Regions from separate parts of the Kitasatospora sp. NPDC017646 genome, predicted to be linked through region 1. Evidence: riboswitches for the same ligand, from Rfam matches in the RefSeq annotation. Region 1 holds a riboswitch; each other region holds the start of a gene.
What was found. Region 1 has a riboswitch for S-adenosylmethionine ahead of thrC (threonine synthase). Riboswitches for the same ligand answer to the same signal wherever they lie in the genome.

Region 1 (5,645 bases):
CTCGGCGATGATGACGAGCGGCTTGCCGCTCTGCATGACCTTCTCCAGCAGCGGGAGCAGGTCCTTGACCGAGCCGATCTTGGAGTTGGCGATGAGGATGTACGGGTCCTCGAAGGTCGCCTCCATGCGCTCCAGGTCGGTGGCGAAGTAGGCGGAGATGTAGCCCTTGTCGAAGCGCATGCCCTCGGTGAGCTCGAGCTCCAGGCCGAAGGTGTTGCTCTCCTCGACGGTGATGACGCCTTCCTTGCCGACCTTGTCCATGGCCTCGGCGATCAGCTCGCCGATCTGGGTGTCAGCGGCGGAGATGGAGGCGGTGGAGGCGATCTGCTCCTTGGTCTCCACGTCCTTGGCCTGGGCCAGCAGCTGGTCCGAGACGGCGGCGACGGCCTTCTCGATGCCGCGCTTCAGGGCCATCGGGTTGGCGCCGGCGGCGACGTTGCGCAGACCCTCGCGAACCAGGGCCTGGGCGAGCACGGTGGCGGTGGTGGTGCCGTCACCCGCGACGTCGTCCGTCTTCTTGGCGACCTCCTTGACGAGCTCCGCGCCGATCTTCTCGTACGGGTCCTCGAGCTCGATCTCCTTGGCGATGGAGACACCGTCGTTGGTGATCGTGGGGGCGCCCCACTTCTTCTCCAGCACGACGTTGCGACCCTTGGGGCCGAGCGTGACCTTCACTGCGTCGGCGAGCTGGTTCATGCCACGCTCAAGGCCGCGGCGAGCTTCCTCATCAAAGGCGATGATCTTGGCCATCAGAAGTGGTCCTCCGGGACACGGTCGACTGCTCGGACCAAGGGGTGCCCGCGACGGACGGCCCTGGTGCGCGGAGGTCCATTCCCCTACCGCTCCCGGGGGCCTCACCGACCCGGTCCGCTGTCACTCTCACACTGTGAGTGCTAACGCCAATGATTAGCACTCCGGGTGGTCGAGTGCAAGCCCAATCGCCAACCCGCGAGCCGCCGTCCGGGCCCGCACCGACCCCCGCCCGCACCCGCACGGGAACGCGAACGGGCCCGTACGACGCGTGTCGTACGGGCCCGTCGAGAAGCGAGTGGTCACCAGCCGTGGGCCGCGCCGAGCTCCTGTTCGGAAGGGGTCAGACCGCCGCGCGGACCATGTCCGCCTGCGGGCCCTTCTGTCCCTGGGAGATCTCGAACTCGACCCGCTGGCCCTCCTCGAGGGTGCGGTAGCCGTCCATCTGGATCGCGCTGTAGTGGACGAAGACGTCCGCACCACCGTCGACCGCGATGAAGCCGTAGCCCTTCTCCGCGTTGAACCACTTGACGGTGCCCTGAGCCATTCCGAACTCCCCTAGTGCTGTGCTGGCCCTTCACGGTCCCGCAGGTCGCGGGCCCGGGTCTGGTTTGGAGGCCGGCCCGGGGAACCCCCCCTGGGCGCAGCCGTACGCGCCGCAACCGTCCGCACGGGAACGCCTGACGGCTTCCGTGAGCGGGTGATTACGTCGACCGCCGCTGAATGTATCCGGATCGACGCCCTCTGCAACAGGGTCAACCGTGGGGAATTCCATAGCACGCCGAGAGACAAGCCCGAGCAAATCGGAAGGAACTCGGCATTCCGCGCCGGACATAGCGGACGAATTACCCAAATGCCCGCAGGAATTCTGACATCTGCCTGACATGTTTCCCGGGCCGGTCCCAGCGTCCGGACATCTCGGGCGCAGCACCCGGCGGCCGGAAGGGGAAGCCCTGTTCCCAGCCGAGCCACACTCTACTCCGACTCGACCGGGAAATATTCCCGCCGAAATGCAGACGGCCGCCCGCACGTACGGAGAGTGGAATTCCGTACGTGCGGGCGGCCGCGAAACGGGCCGGGAAGCGGACCGGAACGGCTCAGCAGCCGCCGGCCACCGCCGGAATGATCGAGACGCTCGCGCCGTCCCCGATCTCGGTCGCCAGACCGTCGGCGAACCGCACGTCGTCGTCGTTCACGTACACGTTGACGAAGCGGCGCAGCTTGCCGGTGTCGTCCAGGACGCGGGCGGAGATGCCGGCGTGGTTCTTCTCCAGGTCGGCGATGACCTCGGCCAGGGTGGCGCCCTCGGCGGTCACCTCGGCGGCGCCGCCGGTGTAGGTGCGCAGGATGGTGGGGATGCGGACGTTGGCGCTCATGGCTCTCCTAGCGGGGTGGGAGTGGTTCAGGCGGACGCGAGGCCGGCGGCGCGGAAGGAGTCCAGCGTCGGGCGGATGACGGTGGTCATCCCGGCCTCGGAGACGGCGTCCAGCGTCTTCAGGCCGTCTCCGGTGTTGATCGCGACGGTCTCCTTGGCCGGATCCAGCTGCCCGGTCTCGACCAGCTTCTTCAGCACGCCGACGGTCACCCCGCCCGCGGTCTCGGCGAAGATGCCCTCGGTCCGGGCCAGCAGCCGGATCGCCGCCACGACCTCCGCGTCCGTGACGTCCTCGACCGCGCCGCCCGTCCGACGGGCGATGTCCAGCACGTACGGGCCGTCCGCCGGGTTGCCGATCGCCAGCGACTTGGCGATGGTGTCCGGCTTCACCGGCCTGATCACGTCACGGCCGGCCTTGAACGCGGCCGACACCGGCGAGCAGCCCTCCGCCTGGGCGCCGAAGATCCGGTACGGCCGGTCCTCCACCAGACCGAGCCTGATCAGCTCCTGCAGCCCCTTGTCGATCTTCGTCAGCTGCGAGCCCGAGGCGATCGGGATGACGATCTGCTCCGGCAGCCGCCAGCCCAGCTGCTCGCAGATCTCGTACGCCAGCGTCTTGGAGCCCTCGCCGTAGTACGGCCGCAGGTTGACGTTGACGAAGCCCCAGCCCTCGCCGGCCGGGTCCCCGATGAGCTCCGAGCAGAAGCGGTTCACGTCGTCGTAGTTGCCCTCGATGCCCACCAGCTCGCCGCCGTACACCCCGGCCATCACGACCTTGCCCTGCTCCAGGTCGTGCGGGATGAAGACGCAGGAGCGGAACCCGGCCCGGGCCGCCGCCGCGCCCACCGCACCGGCCAGGTTGCCGGTCGAGGAGCAGGACAGCGTGGTGTACCCGAACGCCCGTGCCGCCTCGATCGCGCAGGCCACCACCCGGTCCTTGAACGAGTGGGTCGGGTTGCCGGAGTCGTCCTTGACGTGCAGCTGCGCCGTGAACCCGAGCTCCCGCGCCAGGTTGTCCGCCTTCACCAGCGGGGTCCAGCCGGGGTTCAGATTGGGCTTCGAGGCCACGTCGGCCGGCACCGGCAGCAGCGGCGCGTAGCGCCAGATGGACGCGGGGCCGGACTCGATCCGCTTGCGCAGCTCCTCGGCGCGCTCGCTGCCGAAGTCGTAGGCGATCTCCAGCGGCCCGAAGCACTCCAGGCAGGCGAAGCTGGGGCCGAGCGGGAAGCGGGTGCCGCACTCCCGACAGGACAGCGCGGCGGCGGGGCCGAGGTCGACGGGCGAGGGTCCCCCCGGCAGAAGGCCGGGGGAGGGTGCGGCAGTGTCGATAGCCATGATGGCGAGGCCTCTCTCCTCATCTTCCCCGTGGCGCGGTCGCGCCACGGGCCGGAATTGGCACCTGTCCCGCCGGGGCCTGTCGACGACAGCCGAGCGAGAAGGTTGCCGGGACGTCAACGGGCCGTTCCCTCAGTCCCTCTGGATGAGCATGTGAAGTTATGGTTCAGCGGCGACCCCGGCGTGCGCAGGTCCGACCGCTGTACGAAGACTGTATCCGAAGGCGTCCAGCCCGAAAGGGGCCGTCCGCCAAGCGAGATGGCCCGTTCCACCGACCCCGCCGAGGAGAGTCACCGTGCCCGCCGAACCGACCCCCGCGCTCCTCCCGCAGGCGGCGTCCTGGCTCCGCCGCCGCTCGTGGAGCGCGGCCGACCGGCCGGTGCACACCCTGCTGGAGGCCAAACAGCGCACCGGCCGCACCGTCAGCGTCGTCCTCCCGGCCCTCGACGAGGAGGCCACCGTCGGCGACATCGTCCGCACCATCCGCCGCGAACTGATCGAGCGGATCCCCCTCGTCGACGAACTCGTCGTGGTCGACTCGGGCTCCACCGACGCCACCGCCGCCGTCGCCGCCGAGGCCGGCGCCCGGGTGGAGCACCGCGACGCGATCCTGCCCCGGCTGCCGGCCGTGCCCGGCAAGGGCGAGGTGCTCTGGCGCTCCCTGCTGGTCACCCACGGCGACATCGTCTGCTTCGTCGACGCCGACCTGCGCGAGTTCGACCCCGCCTTCGTCACCGGCATCGTCGGCCCGCTGCTGACCGACGAGAACCTCCAGCTGGTCAAGGCCATGTACGACCGCCCCCTCGAAGTGACGATCAGCGGCTCCGCCGCGGGGGACACCGACGCGATCGTCCCCACCGGCGGCGGCCGGGTCACCGAACTCGTCGCCCGCCCCCTGCTCAACCTCCACTGGCCGGAACTCGCCGGTTTCGTCCAGCCCCTCGGCGGCGAGTACGCGGCCCGCCGTTCACTGCTCGAACGGCTGCCCTTCCCCACCGGCTACGGCGTCGAACTCGGCCTGCTGGTCGACGCGCTGGAACTGGCCGGGCTGGACGCCCTGGCCCAGGTCGACGTCGGCGTCCGGCACCACCGCCACCAGGACGGCCAGGCCCTCGGCCGGATGGCCGCCACCATCTACCGCACCGCCCTCGAACGCCTCGACCGCACCCACCGCCTCAAGGCCTCCGCCGACCTGGTCCACCCCCACCTCACCCAGTTCACCCGCGACCCGGAAACCCGCTCCTTCACCGCCCACACCCACCCCGTCACGGCCCTGGAGCGCCCCCCGATGCACACCGTCCCCGAGTACGCCACCCGCCACTGAAGGGGTCCGTCTTCGGACTCCACGGGTTTGCCGCCCCGGACCCCCGGCAACGTACCAACCATGGGCGATCTCACGACCGAACGTTCGAGCGCGACCGGCACCGCCCCCGTCCTGGTGGCTTCCAACCGGGGACCGGTGTCCTTCAGCACGACCGACGACGGCACGCTGACCCTTCGCCGCGGTGGCGGAGGGCTGGTGTCCGGCCTCTCCGCCATCGACGACCCCCACGCCGTCTGGGTCTGTGCCGCCCTCGGCGACGCCGACCGCCGGGCCGCGCGGGAAGCCCCCGACGGCCGCCTCGACCTCGCCGGGCACGAGGTCGGCCGCCAGGCCGTACGGATGCTGGACATCGACCCGCAGACCTTCGCCCACGCCTACAACGGCGTCGCCAACTCCACCCTGTGGTTCGTCCACCACCTGCTCTACGCGACCCCCACCGCGCCCGCCTTCGACGTCCGCTTCCGCACCGAATGGGCCGCCTACCAGGCGTACAACGCCGCCTTCGCGAACGCCCTGGCCGCCGAAGCCGCCCCGAACGCCGCCGTCCTGGTCCAGGACTACCACCTCTCCCTCGTCCCGGCCCTGCTCCGCGAGGCCCGCCCCGACCTGCGGATCGGCCACTTCTCCCACACCCCCTGGGCCCCGCCCGAGTACTACCGGCTGCTCCCCGACGACGTCGCCCGCGCCGTCCTCACCGGCATCCTCGGCGCCGACCGGGCCGGCTTCCTCACCGAACGCTGGGCCCGCGCCTTCGCCACCTGCTGCGAGGACCTCCTCGGGGCGACCGTCGACCACCGGGAACTCACCGTCACCCTCCCCCAGCCTTCGGCCGGGGGGACCCTCGTGAGCCGCACCACCCGG
Region 2 (5,645 bases), on a different contig from region 1:
AGGGTGAGGGCAGGTGGCGCGGTTCGGTGCGGCGCCCGGCTTCGGTGGTGTCCAGGACGTCCACGCCGGTGGTGCGGTCCCACACCACGACGCCGTCGGCCTCGACCCAGCGGACCCGGTGCCAGGGGACCTCGCCGGAGGCGGCGAAGGCCTCCAGCGGGACGCGCTTGGTGCGGTCGTCGCGCTGGCGCACGCCCAGGGTGAACCGGGCCGGGTCGAAACGGGCGTCCCAACGGATGCGCTGGCAGACCTGTTCGATGGGGCGCATCAGTCCTCCTCGGAGTCGAGCGTGCCCGCCGTGTCCTCCACCGTGCCACCCGGCCCGACGTACCAGGTGCGGTGCGCCTGGCCGGGGTGGGGCGGGCTGAAGCGGTGCAGTTGGGCGGTGAGCACCTCGGACGGCACCGGGTGCGGGCGGACGGCGTTGCGGCGAAGCAGCTCCTGCTCGCCGACCAGCAGCACCACCTGGGTGACCAGGGCGTCGCGGCGCCGGGCGACGGCCTGGACGTGGGAGCGCTGCTCGCGGTTGAGCGAGGTGGCGTCCCAGACGGCGGTGGCGGCCGGGTCGGCGAGGGCCGCGTCCAGTCGTGCCAGGCCGGTGCGCAGCACCTCGGGGTTGTTGCGCTGCTCGGCGCGCGAGCCGAGGGCGGCGCGGAGGTCGTCCAGACTGACCCGGGCGGAGACGCCGGGCAGTGCGGCGGCGAAGGTGCTCTTGCCGCTGCCGGACGGGCCGCTCAGGTGGACCAGGCGGGGGAAGCGGCCGTCCCGCCAGCGCCAGGTGGCGGCGACCGCCTCCTCGACGGTGGTGATCCGGCCGAGCGCGTAGGCCTCGCGTGCCTGGGCCCAGCAGCGGTCGGCGGCATCGGGGTCGAGGCCGGCCAGCTCCTCGCGCAGGCCGCTGCGCAGCCAGGCCAGCGGGTCGGCGTCGAGCAGCCCGGCGTCCTCGGCGTACAGGGCGGACCAGGCGACCTGCTCGCGCTCGGCGGGACCGGGGGCGGTGGCCGCGGCCACCGCGTGCAGCACGCCGAGGTCGGCGGCGGCGGCGAGCCGGACCAGGCCGGCGCGACGCTCCTCGTCCGGGTACGGCTGCTGGAGGCCGGTGTGGAGGCCGACCAGGTCGGCGACCCGGCGGGCCAGCGGCAGGCCGAGACGGTCGGCCAGCCTGGGGGCGAGCTGGGGGGAGCACCGGGGTTCGGGCCGGGGTGCGAGCGGGGAGGCGGCCGACGGCCCGCGGGTGATGCGCAGCGCGGTGGCGAGCACGCCGGCCAGCCGGGCGTCGCCGGTGCGGCCGAGCTCGTCCAGCCGGGCGGACACGTCCGCCAACTCCTCAGGTGGGCAGTCGAGTTCGGGCAGTCCCAAGGCCTCGGCCAGCAACGGGAGTTCCGGCAGCGCGCCGGAACGGACGTCCCAGAGGGCGGCGTTCGGGCCACGGCCGTTCTCGACCACGGCGGCGTGCATCCAGTGGGTGTCGGTGCGCACGTGCTGCGGACGGACCCACTTGGCGACCCGGTCGCCGAACTCGGCCCGGGGAAAGCCCCGGACCGTCCGGACGACGTAGCCCTCCTGCCGGTCCAGGTCCAACCGCAGGGCGCGCAGCGCCCGTTCGTCGTACCGGCCGCGCCAGAGCACCCGGGGCGTCGGGATGCCGAGGCGGCGCAGGAAGCGGACGGTGTCGTCCCAGTCCAGGCAGCGGTCCCGGTCGGTCCAGACCGAGAAGCCGTGGAACCAGCTGTCCAGGTCGGCGTACGGGATGGAGTGCCGGGCGAACAGGTTCTCGCCGCAGACCCGCCAGCCGGCCGGGATCCGGGGGCCGACCCGGCTCTGCAGGCCCTTCACCCACGCCCGGGAGGGGTGGTGGGCGGAGTCCAGCGAGCGGGCGTGCAGGCCGTCGGCGTAGAGCGTGGTGTTCTCACCGTCCAGCTTCTCCGTGACGACGACCTCCGCCCCGGCCAGGCCGGAGAGGTCCCCGGTCCGTACGTCGTCCGCCGCAGCCCCTGGTGACCAGGGGAGATGCGGCGTCCGGGGGTAGTGCACACGCATGTCCGGCTCCCTGACGTCCTTGATCCGGCGGACACTGTAGGAGCGGACGGAAGGGACGGGCCACCGAATATCGGACCGCTGCGCGGCTCAGTCGATGCGGTGCTCCCGCCAGAAGGGCGTCAGGTCGACCGAGGTCGCGGCCTGGGCGGCGGCCTTGAAGTCGGCGGTGGTGGAGACTCCGTACCAGTGCGCGCGGGCGTAGTCGTGCAGCAGGGTGGTCATCGTGTCCGGGCCGATCAGTCGGCGCAGTTCGTGCAGGGCGCAGGAGCCGCGGTCGTAGATGACCGGCACGTAGCGGTCCGGGTGGGTGTCCCAGTAGCTCATCGGGCCGGTGAGGCGTTCGTCCGCGGACTGCCAGGGTGTCCTGGCGGTGCAGCCCTCGCCGGTGTCGCCCATGGCGACGGCCATGGAGTACTCGGCGAAGGACTCGTCCAGCCAGGGCGCGCGGTACTGGTCGTCGCCGACGATGCCGTACCACCACTGGTGCGCCAGCTCGTGGATCACGGCGGAGGGCCGGACCCGGTCCAGGACGAAGGCGGGGTACTCCATGCCGGCGAAGTCGAAGCGGTTGTCGAGCACCGTGGCGAGGTCCCCGTACGGGTAGGGGCCGTAGTGGGCGGCGTGGTCGTCGATGGTCCGCAGGGACAGGTCCAGCATCGCCTGGGCGTCCTTCGGGGTGATGTCGGTGACCGAGTAGACGGAGATCCGTACGCCGCCCGCGGAGCGGCCCGCGATGCGGCTGAACGGCCCGGCGGCCCAGGCGAATTCACGGACGTTGCGGGCGCCGATCCGGGTGACCGTACGGCCCGGCTCGCCGGGAGTGTCGACGGCGGTGCCGGTGGCGGGGACCAGCAGGTCGGTGGGGTGGTCCAGGGTGACGGCGAAGTCGGAGCTGAGGCCGAAGAAGGACTCGCCGAGCTCGGAGTACGGGTCCAGGTGCCAGCCCGTCCCGTCGCGGACGGCGAGGACGGGCAGGGCGTTGCCGACGAAGCTGAAGGCGCCGTCGCGGCCGAAGCGGTCGATGCCGTCCGGGACGTCGACGGTGAGGTCGAACTCGACGGTGCCGGAGGCGGCCTGGGGTAGCGGGCGGGGGAGCGGGACGCGCAGGGCGGTGCAGGCGACCTCGTAGCGGTCCGGGGTGGCGCCCGGGGTGCCCTGGGCGCCCCTGTCCTGGACGCCTCCGTCCTGGAGGCCCCTGTCCTGGGCGCCCTGGCCGACGTGCAGGTCGGTCACCCGGACGGACGGGGTCGCGCAGCCGCCGCGGAAGTTGTCCCAGAGCCGCAGGTACACCTCGTTGAGGGGCTCGGGAGAGGCGTTGCTGAAGGCGATCCGCTCGTGGCCGCGCCAGTGCGCACCGGTGGCGTCGCTGCGCAGGTCGACGCTGTACGAGGGGGTGCCGGGGGTGCGCGTCGGGTCGGCGGCAGCGGCGCGATCGGGCGGGGCGGCGCGGTCGGGCGGGGCGGCGGCCACCGTCAGCAGCACGGCGAGGACGGCGAACAGGGGGTGGAGGCGTCGCACGCCGTGGACTCCTGTCGTTGGAAGGGGTAAGCGGGGGTGGTGCCGGGCGGAGAACCGGTCGGTTGCCCGGCGGTCGGCGCGCCGAGCTCGACGGTGAACGCGTTGAGCTTCGCGCATCCGCCGTTCCACCTCCTCGATCGAGGCGCCCACCACCCGGACGTACCCCGAGGTGTGGTCCGAGGCCGGCCGGGCGGCGACCGAGTCGCCGACACCGATCTTGAGAACGGCCTCGACCACCCAGGGGACACGCACCGGCTCCTCCGTCGGAGTGATCCGCCGGACCGTTCCCGCTCCCGGCAGCGGCAGGCTCCCCGCGCACCGGCGTACGGAGCAGTGCAGATCGGGCCGGATGCCCCGGTAGACGTCCAGCGTGGCGCCCAGGACACCGAAGCCGTACGCGCCCGTGGTGGCCGGGATCTCACAGCCGACCGGTTGCGGCGCCGTCTGACGGGTCATCAGCGCCCGTTCGGGCGGCTTCGTCGAACGCCTCAGCGGCGAAGGCCGCCAGGCCCCGCGCACCGTGTTCTCCGTCCTGCGGTGGCACCCACCCTCCGCGGGCACCCGCACCGACCGGCCCCTACACGCTGGGCATCCCCGGACCGGTGGAGGAACTCCTCGAAGCGCAAGTCCTCGACCCGGCAACCGACATCCGGTCCGCAGCTCCGCCCGGTGGGGTTCCGGGGGTGCGGGTGAGGGAAAAGTTTGGCGGGACGCCCGGGAAGTCTTGTATGGTTCGTCGCGAATCATCCAGAGGGGTGGAGGGACCGGCCCTACGAAGCCCCGGCAACTCCCCGTTCGACCCGGCGTCCGAAGTACGCGCCGTGCCGTCCGGGATCAGTGCCAACTCCGGCCTGTCGCCAACGTGGCGCGGGGAAGATGAGGAGACACGGTGCTCTCTGTGCTGTCCTTCGCCCGGGCGCTTCCCGCCCCGGCCCTTTCGCGTACCCGTCTCGTGCCCGGCGCAGGCAATCGGCTGCATTCGCAGGCCTGTCCTCGCTGACCACCCCGCTCCCAACCCACCGGAGCGTCCGTGAGCCCAACCCACCCGGCGCTCACGGGATTCGAGACTGGAGTACCCGTCCATGGAGAACACGAGCGGCGTCGGCGTGCTCGACAAGATCACCTCGATCCTCGGCACCCTGGAGGCCGGTCCGGCCACTCTTGCCGGACTCGTCGACGCCACCGGCCTGGCCCGGCCGACCGCCCACCGGATCGCCGTCGCCCTGGAACACCACCGCCTGCTCGGCAGGGACCTGCAGGGCCGGTTCGTCCTCGGCCCGCGACTCAGCGAGCTCTCCGCCGCCGCCGGTGAGGACCACCTGCTGGCAGCTGCGGGCCCGGTCCTCACCCAGCTGCGCGACCTCACCGGCGAGACCGCCCAGCTCTACCGTCGGCAGGGCGAGGTGCGGATCTGCGTGGCGGCGGCCGAGCGCCTCTTCGGCCTGCGCGACACCGTCCCGGTGGGACTCGCCCTGCCGATGAAGGTCGGGTCCGCGGCGCAGGTGCTACTGGCTTGGGAGGAGCCCGAGCGCCTCCACCGCGGCCTCCAGGGCGCCCGGTTCACCGCCACCGCCCTCAGCGGCGTACGGCGCCGCGGCTGGGCCCAGTCCATCGGCGAACGCGAGCCCGGGGTGGCCTCCGTCTCCGCACCCGTCCGCGGCCCGTCCAACCGGGTCGTGGCGGCCGTGTCCGTCTCGGGCCCGATCGAACGGCTCACCCGCCACCCTGGCGCCCAGCTCTCCCATGCCGTCGTCGAGGCGGCGGCCCGGCTCACCGAAGCACTGCACCGGCCCTGACCGGCCCGTCGCCTCCCGTCAGGTGCCGCTACCCCTCGTCGTCGAGCAGGGCGACGAACCGCGCCAGCGGGTCCCCGGTGAACGGGCGCAGTGCGGGGGCGAGGAGGCGTGCTCCGGGGAACCGAAGGCCGCCGAGGAAGGCGAAGCGGGTGGTGCGGTCGGTCTCCGGGCGGGCCGCCATCCCGCCGAGTACGAGGCGGCTCTGCATCAGGCACCAGCCGGGTGCGAGGTCGATCCCGAACGTGGCCCGGAGCCGGGTGCGGCCGTGGATCCGGGCCTGGAGCGAAGCCG
Region 3 (5,645 bases), on a different contig from region 1:
TCCGGGAACGACGGCATGTTCTGCGGGCCGGTCTGCATGGCCTCGTAGATGTGCTTGGCGTCCACGCCCTCCAGCGACGGGGCGTACTTGCCCTTGGTCAGGGCACCGCCCTGGCCCGCGAAGTTGTGGCACTGGGCGCAGTTGGTGCGGAACAGCTCGCCACCCTTGGAGATGTCATCGGGGTTGGTCGAGTTGTACTGCTCCGGCTTCGGAGCGATCGGGCCGGGGCCGAGCGAACCGATGTACGCGGCGAGCTGGTCGATCTCGCCCTGGGTGTAGATCTTCGGCTTGCGCGGCACCTGGGCGCCGGGCTGCTGGGCCGGCATGCGGCCGGTGCCGACCTGGAAGTCGACGGCAGCCGAGCCGACGCCGACCAGGCTCGGACCCTCGCTGCTGCCCTGGCCGTTGATGCCGTGGCAGGAGGAGCAGCCGACGGCGAAGAGCCTCTTGCCCTCATCGATCGCGAGCGACTGCGCGGCGACGTCGGCCTGCGCCTTGTCGGCGGGCGCGAACGCGGCGTACAGCCCCCCGGTTGCCGCCAGGGCGAGAAGTAGGACGACCAGCGCCGCCAATGGGTGGCGCCGTCGTGCGGAGAGCTTTTTCACGGAATAACCCCGGTGTCAGGATCTGGTCGACTGGTGGGTGCACCCGCGGCCGGTCTGGCCGGCACGAGGCTGCCTGTCCAAGGCTGCGCGCGCGGTCGGTCGGTGGGAGCGTCGGCACCGGCAGAAGCGGCCCGTCGCCGGTGAGGGCGGGGGCCGCAGCCGGTGGCCAGCGACCTGATCAGCTGGTTACTTGATCAGGTAGATGGTCGCGAACAGGCCGATCCACACGACGTCGACGAAGTGCCAGTAGTAGGACACGACGATCGCGGCGGTGGCCTGCTCGTGCGTGAAGCGCTTGGCTGCGTACGTCCGTCCCAGGACCAGCAGGAAGGCGATCAGACCACCCGTCACGTGCAGACCGTGGAAGCCGGTGGTCAGGTAGAACACCGTGCCGTACGGGTCGGAGGACAGCGAGAGGCCGTCGTTCTTGACCAGCTCGGTGTACTCGTAGACCTGGCCGCCGATGAAGATCGCGCCCATGAAGAACGTGAGCATGAACCACCCGCGGAGCTTCTTCACGTCACCGCGCTCGGCGGCGAACACGCCGAGCTGGCAGGTGAGCGAGGAGAGCACCAGGATGGTGGTGTTGACCGAGGAGAACGTCACGTTGAGGGCGTGCGCCTTCTCGGCCCAGAACTCGGCTCCCTTGACGGAGCGGAGCGTGAAGTACATCGCGAAGAGGGCCGCGAAGAACATCAGCTCGGAACTGAGCCAGACGATCGTTCCGACGCTGACCATGTTCGGTCGATTGACCGATCCGTGCGCGTGCCCGGTTTCTGTTGCTGTTGCTGTCGCCACGACGGACATTATGTCGGTCCCTTATTCCGTCTTCACGTCGGGGGGTGTCCCTCGGAGTGTCCGGTGCGTGCGGTATGCCCGCTTGGCGGGCGGCGGGGTGCCCGTACGGGGGCTGAGCAGCGGCGTGTCCCTTTTCTGACGGTTCCTCGGAGGGCCCGCTACCCCGTTGCCCGGCGCGCCGTTGCACGGACGGCGCAGTGCCGGGGTGTAGGGGAGGGGGGAGCCGCGTCCGCCGTCCGGGTGGACCGGGAGGGTCCGGGTGACGGGCCGTCCTCCGGGTGGGTGAGCCACGGGCGGGGCGGCTCGGGGGGGAACGTGCGCGAGGGGGACCGGCGACGGGGGAAACGGGAGTAGCATCCGGATCAGGTGAACGTGGTCCGGATCACACTTGAGGGAGCAGGGTTCATGGCGTACACGACCGACGAGACGCTCACCGTCCTCGTCTACAGCGACGACCGCAACACCCGCGAGCAGGTGCTGACGGCGCTCGGCCGTCGGCCCGCCGAGGATCTTCCGGAGCTGTCCTACCTCGAGTGCGCGACCACCCCCGCGGTGATCAGGGCATTGGAGAAGGGGGGCATCGACCTCTGCGTGCTGGACGGCGAGGCGGTTCCGGCCGGCGGGCTGGGCCTCGGGCGCCAGCTCAAGGACGAGATCTACGGCTGCCCGCCGGTGCTGGTGCTGATCGGCCGGCCGCAGGACTCCTGGCTCGCCGCCTGGAGCCGGGCCGATGCCGCGATCTCCCACCCGGTGGACCCGGTGGCGCTGGCCGGGGCGGTCGCCACCCTGCTGCGGGCACGGCTGGCGAAGCGGGCCCCGGTCGCGCGCTGAGCGGTGCCGTCTCAGTACTGGAGATGACAGGGGTCCACGTACCCCGCCGCTCGATAGGCTGGCTCCATCCGTACGGACGTCCCTCGGCACCGGGGGAACCGACAACAGCTGGAGTCAGCCATGGTGAACGTGAACCCTGCGAACGGTGGTACCGACCCCGCGCAGGTGGTCCGCACCTGGCCGGACCTCCTGGCGGCGTTGTTGAAGGGGGAGGACCTCGACCGCTCGTCCACCGCGTGGGCGATGGACCGGATCATGAGCGGCGAGGCGTCCCCCGTCCAGGTGGCCGGGTTCATGGTGGCGCTGCGGGCCAAGGGCGAGACGGTGGACGAGATCGCCGGCCTGGTCGACGCGATGTACGAGCACGCCGAGCCGCTGGACATCCCCGGCCCGGCGGTCGACATCGTCGGCACCGGCGGCGACCGGGCGAAGACCGTCAACATCTCCACCATGTCGGCGATCGTCGCGGCGGCCGCCGGGGCCAAGGTGGTCAAGCACGGCAACCGGGCCGCCTCCTCCTCCAGCGGCTCCTCGGACGTGCTGGAGAAGCTGGGGGTGGCGCTGGACCTGTCGGCCCGGCGGGTGGCCGAGGTGGCCGAGGAGGTCGGGCTCACCTTCTGCTTCGCGGCGAAGTTCCACCCCTCGATGCGGCACGCCGCCACCGCGCGGCGGGACCTGGGGGTGCCGACCGCCTTCAACATCCTCGGCCCGCTGACCAACCCGGCGAAGGTCACCTCGCACGCGATCGGCTGCTTCGACACCCGGCTCTCCGGGCTGATCGCCGGTGTGCTGGCCCGGCGCGGGGCGACGGCGCTGGTGTTCCGCGGTGACGACGGGCTGGACGAACTGACCATCACCACCACCTCGCGGGTGTGGCTGGTGCGCGACGGGGTGGTCACCGAGACGACCTTCGACCCGCGGGACGTCGGCATCGAGCTGGTTGGCATCGAGGCGCTGCGCGGAGCCGACGCCGCGTACAACGCCGAGGTCGCGCGCCGGATGCTGGCCGGGGAGCGCGGGCCGGTGCGGGACGCCGTGCTGCTGAACACGGCGGCGGCGCTGGTCGCGATGGACCTCGGCGACGCGCCGCTGACGGAGCAGCTCGCGGCGGGCATGGCGCGGGCGGCCGAGGCGATCGACTCGGGCGCTGCGCAGGAGCTGCTGCGGCGGTGGTCGGAGGCCACCAGCCGGATCTGAGGCGGTGGTTGAGGGCCCGTGTCGCGTCGTCGGCACGGGCCCGAGCGCCTTGGAGGCGAGCGGGCGGGAACGCCGTCCGGATGGTGGATGCCTGTTTGACCGTCCGACGCACCCGACCTAGAGTCTTCGCCAGGTCATGAGTGACAGCGTCAAGCCCCAGCTGGCTGTCCGGCAACCCTCCGTCCGTGGCGGGGTGCCCTGGGTGAGGACCGGGTCGCCGGGCAAGCCGTCCGCGCGACAAGCGCGGACACCGGACGACGAGCACTCCCGGGGTCCCTTGCCCCCAGAAGGAGTGTGTCCCCATGTCCGTCTCCGTTGACCTCCACGCCCCGCTCGCCGTTCTCGGCCAGGACGTCCAGGTGCCGCTCGCCAGCGGCGAGAAGGTCGGTTACGCGGCACTCGACTACGCGGCCAGCGCGCCGGCGCTCCAGCGGGTGTGGGACGACGTCGCCGCCTACGCGCCGTACTACGGCAGCGTGCACCGCGGCGCGGGGTACCTGTCGCAGCTGTCCACCGACCTGTTCGAGCAGAGCCGCCGGACCGTCGCCGACTTCCTCGACCTGCGCGGCGGCGACCAGGTGGTCTTCACCCGCGCCACCACCGACTCGCTCAACCTGCTGGCCGCCGCCGTCCCGGCCGGCACCCGGGTGTTCGCCTTCGAGACCGAGCACCACGCCTCGCTGCTGCCCTGGGCGCACGCCGGACTGGAGGTCAGCTACCTGCGGGCGCCGCGCTCGCGGGCCGAGGCGGTGGCCGCGCTGGAGGCGGCGCTCGCCGCGGCGTCCGAGGGGCCGAAGCTGCTGTGCGTCACCGGCGCCTCCAACGTGACCGGCGAGCTGTGGCCGGTCGCCGAGCTGACCGCGACCGCGCACCGGCACGGCGCCCGGGTGGTGCTGGACGCCGCCCAGCTGGCCCCGCACCACCGGGTCTCGGTGCGCGAACTGGACGTCGACTGGATCGCCTTCTCCGGCCACAAGCTCTACGCGCCGTTCGGCGCCGGGGTGCTGGCCGGGCGGGCGGACTGGCTGGACGCGGCGGAGCCGTACCTGGCCGGTGGCGGGGCGACCCGGACGGTGGCCCGGGAACCGGACGGCTCGGTGGCGGTGCAGTGGAACACCGGGCCGGCCCGGCACGAGGCCGGCTCGCCGAACGTCATCGGCGCCTACGCGATCGCCTCGGCCTGCCGGGCGCTGACCGAGGCCGGCTTCGACGCGCTGGAGGCCCGGGAGCGGCAGCTGGTCGAGCGGCTGACGGCGGGGCTGGCGCAGATCCCGGAGGTCAGGGTGCTGAACCTGTTCGGCGAGGCCGGCGACATTCGGAGCAGCGCCCGGGTGGGCGTGCTGTCCTTCGTCGTCCGCGGCTGGAACAGCTCGCACTTCTCGGCCGCGCTGTCCGCCGAGTACGGCATCGGGGTGCGCGACGGGCTGTTCTGCGCCCACCCCCTGGTGCGGACGCTGCTCGGCGACGAGGAGGTGGCGCCGTCCGAGTGCGGGGCGCCGGAGCCCTCGCTCCCGGGGGAGCGCAGCCTGAACGCGATCCGGGTGAGCTTCGGGGCCGGGACGCCGGACGAGCACATCGAGCGCTTCCTGACCGCCGTCCGCGAGCTGGTCACCGACGGCGCGGCGTGGAACTACCGCAACGAGGGCGGCCGTTGCGTCGCCGACAGTCGGCGCTGAGGCACGGCCCGTGGGCCAGACGGCTACTCGTCCAGGCCGAGGGCGAAGGCCGCTTCCAGGTCGTGCTGGGAGTAGGTACGGAAGGCGATCTGGGTCTCGGTGTGGGCCACGCCCGGGACCTTGTTCAGCCGACCCGGGATGACCTCGGCCAGGTCGTCGTGGCGGCGCACCCGCACCATCGCCACCAGGTCGTAGCCGCCGGTCACCGAGTACACCTCGCTGACGCCCTCGATGGCGGCGATGGCCTCGGCGATCTCCGGGATGCGGTCGACACTGGTCTTGATCAGGACGATGGCGGTGATCACTGTTTCGGGCTCCTTCGTGGGGTGCGGCCAGCGTATCGGGCCTCAGCCGGGGCGTCTCGAGGGGTGTCCGACCACGGTGCAGGCGTACAGGAAGCCGGCCGAGAAGCCGATCACGTGCACCAGGTAGGCCACCCCGGGACCGGCCGAGTGCACCGACCACCACTGCAGCGCGAACCAGAGGCCGAGCACCAGCCAGGCGGGGAAGCGCAGCGGGAGGAAGAGGAGCAGCGGGA

Region 2: it holds a riboswitch for S-adenosylmethionine, as region 1 does, so the genes downstream of both, ACH4J0_RS02660 (IclR family transcriptional regulator) here and thrC (threonine synthase) in region 1, are expected to answer to the same signal.
Region 3: it holds a riboswitch for S-adenosylmethionine, as region 1 does, so the genes downstream of both, ACH4J0_RS05040 (aminotransferase class V-fold PLP-dependent enzyme) here and thrC (threonine synthase) in region 1, are expected to answer to the same signal.

What each region holds. Positions count from the first base shown of each region.
Region 1 is NZ_JBIRJC010000039.1:1,742-7,386, reverse strand. It holds gene groL (chaperonin GroEL) at 1-750, opposite strand, end outside; gene ACH4J0_RS34985 (cold-shock protein) at 1,094-1,297, opposite strand; gene ACH4J0_RS34980 (MoaD/ThiS family protein) at 1,848-2,126, opposite strand; gene thrC (threonine synthase) at 2,153-3,460, opposite strand; SAM riboswitch class I at 3,477-3,612, opposite strand; gene ACH4J0_RS34970 (glucosyl-3-phosphoglycerate synthase) at 3,756-4,784, shown strand; gene ACH4J0_RS34965 (trehalose-6-phosphate synthase) at 4,845-5,645, shown strand, end outside.
Region 2 is NZ_JBIRJC010000001.1:544,842-550,486, reverse strand. It holds gene ACH4J0_RS02675 (poly(A) polymerase) at 1-268, opposite strand, end outside; gene ACH4J0_RS02670 (RNA ligase family protein) at 268-2,040, opposite strand; gene ACH4J0_RS02665 (M1 family aminopeptidase) at 2,128-4,014, opposite strand; SAM riboswitch class I at 4,299-4,441, shown strand; gene ACH4J0_RS02660 (IclR family transcriptional regulator) at 4,641-5,354, shown strand; gene ACH4J0_RS02655 (hypothetical protein) at 5,383-5,645, opposite strand, start outside.
Region 3 is NZ_JBIRJC010000002.1:429,534-435,178, forward strand. It holds gene ACH4J0_RS05020 (c-type cytochrome) at 1-605, opposite strand, end outside; gene ACH4J0_RS05025 (heme-copper oxidase subunit III) at 792-1,412, opposite strand; gene ACH4J0_RS05030 (hypothetical protein) at 1,809-2,234, shown strand; gene trpD (anthranilate phosphoribosyltransferase) at 2,355-3,431, shown strand; SAM riboswitch class IV at 3,564-3,681, shown strand; gene ACH4J0_RS05040 (aminotransferase class V-fold PLP-dependent enzyme) at 3,734-5,107, shown strand; gene ACH4J0_RS05045 (Lrp/AsnC ligand binding domain-containing protein) at 5,131-5,412, opposite strand; gene ACH4J0_RS05050 (rhomboid family intramembrane serine protease) at 5,455-5,645, opposite strand, start outside.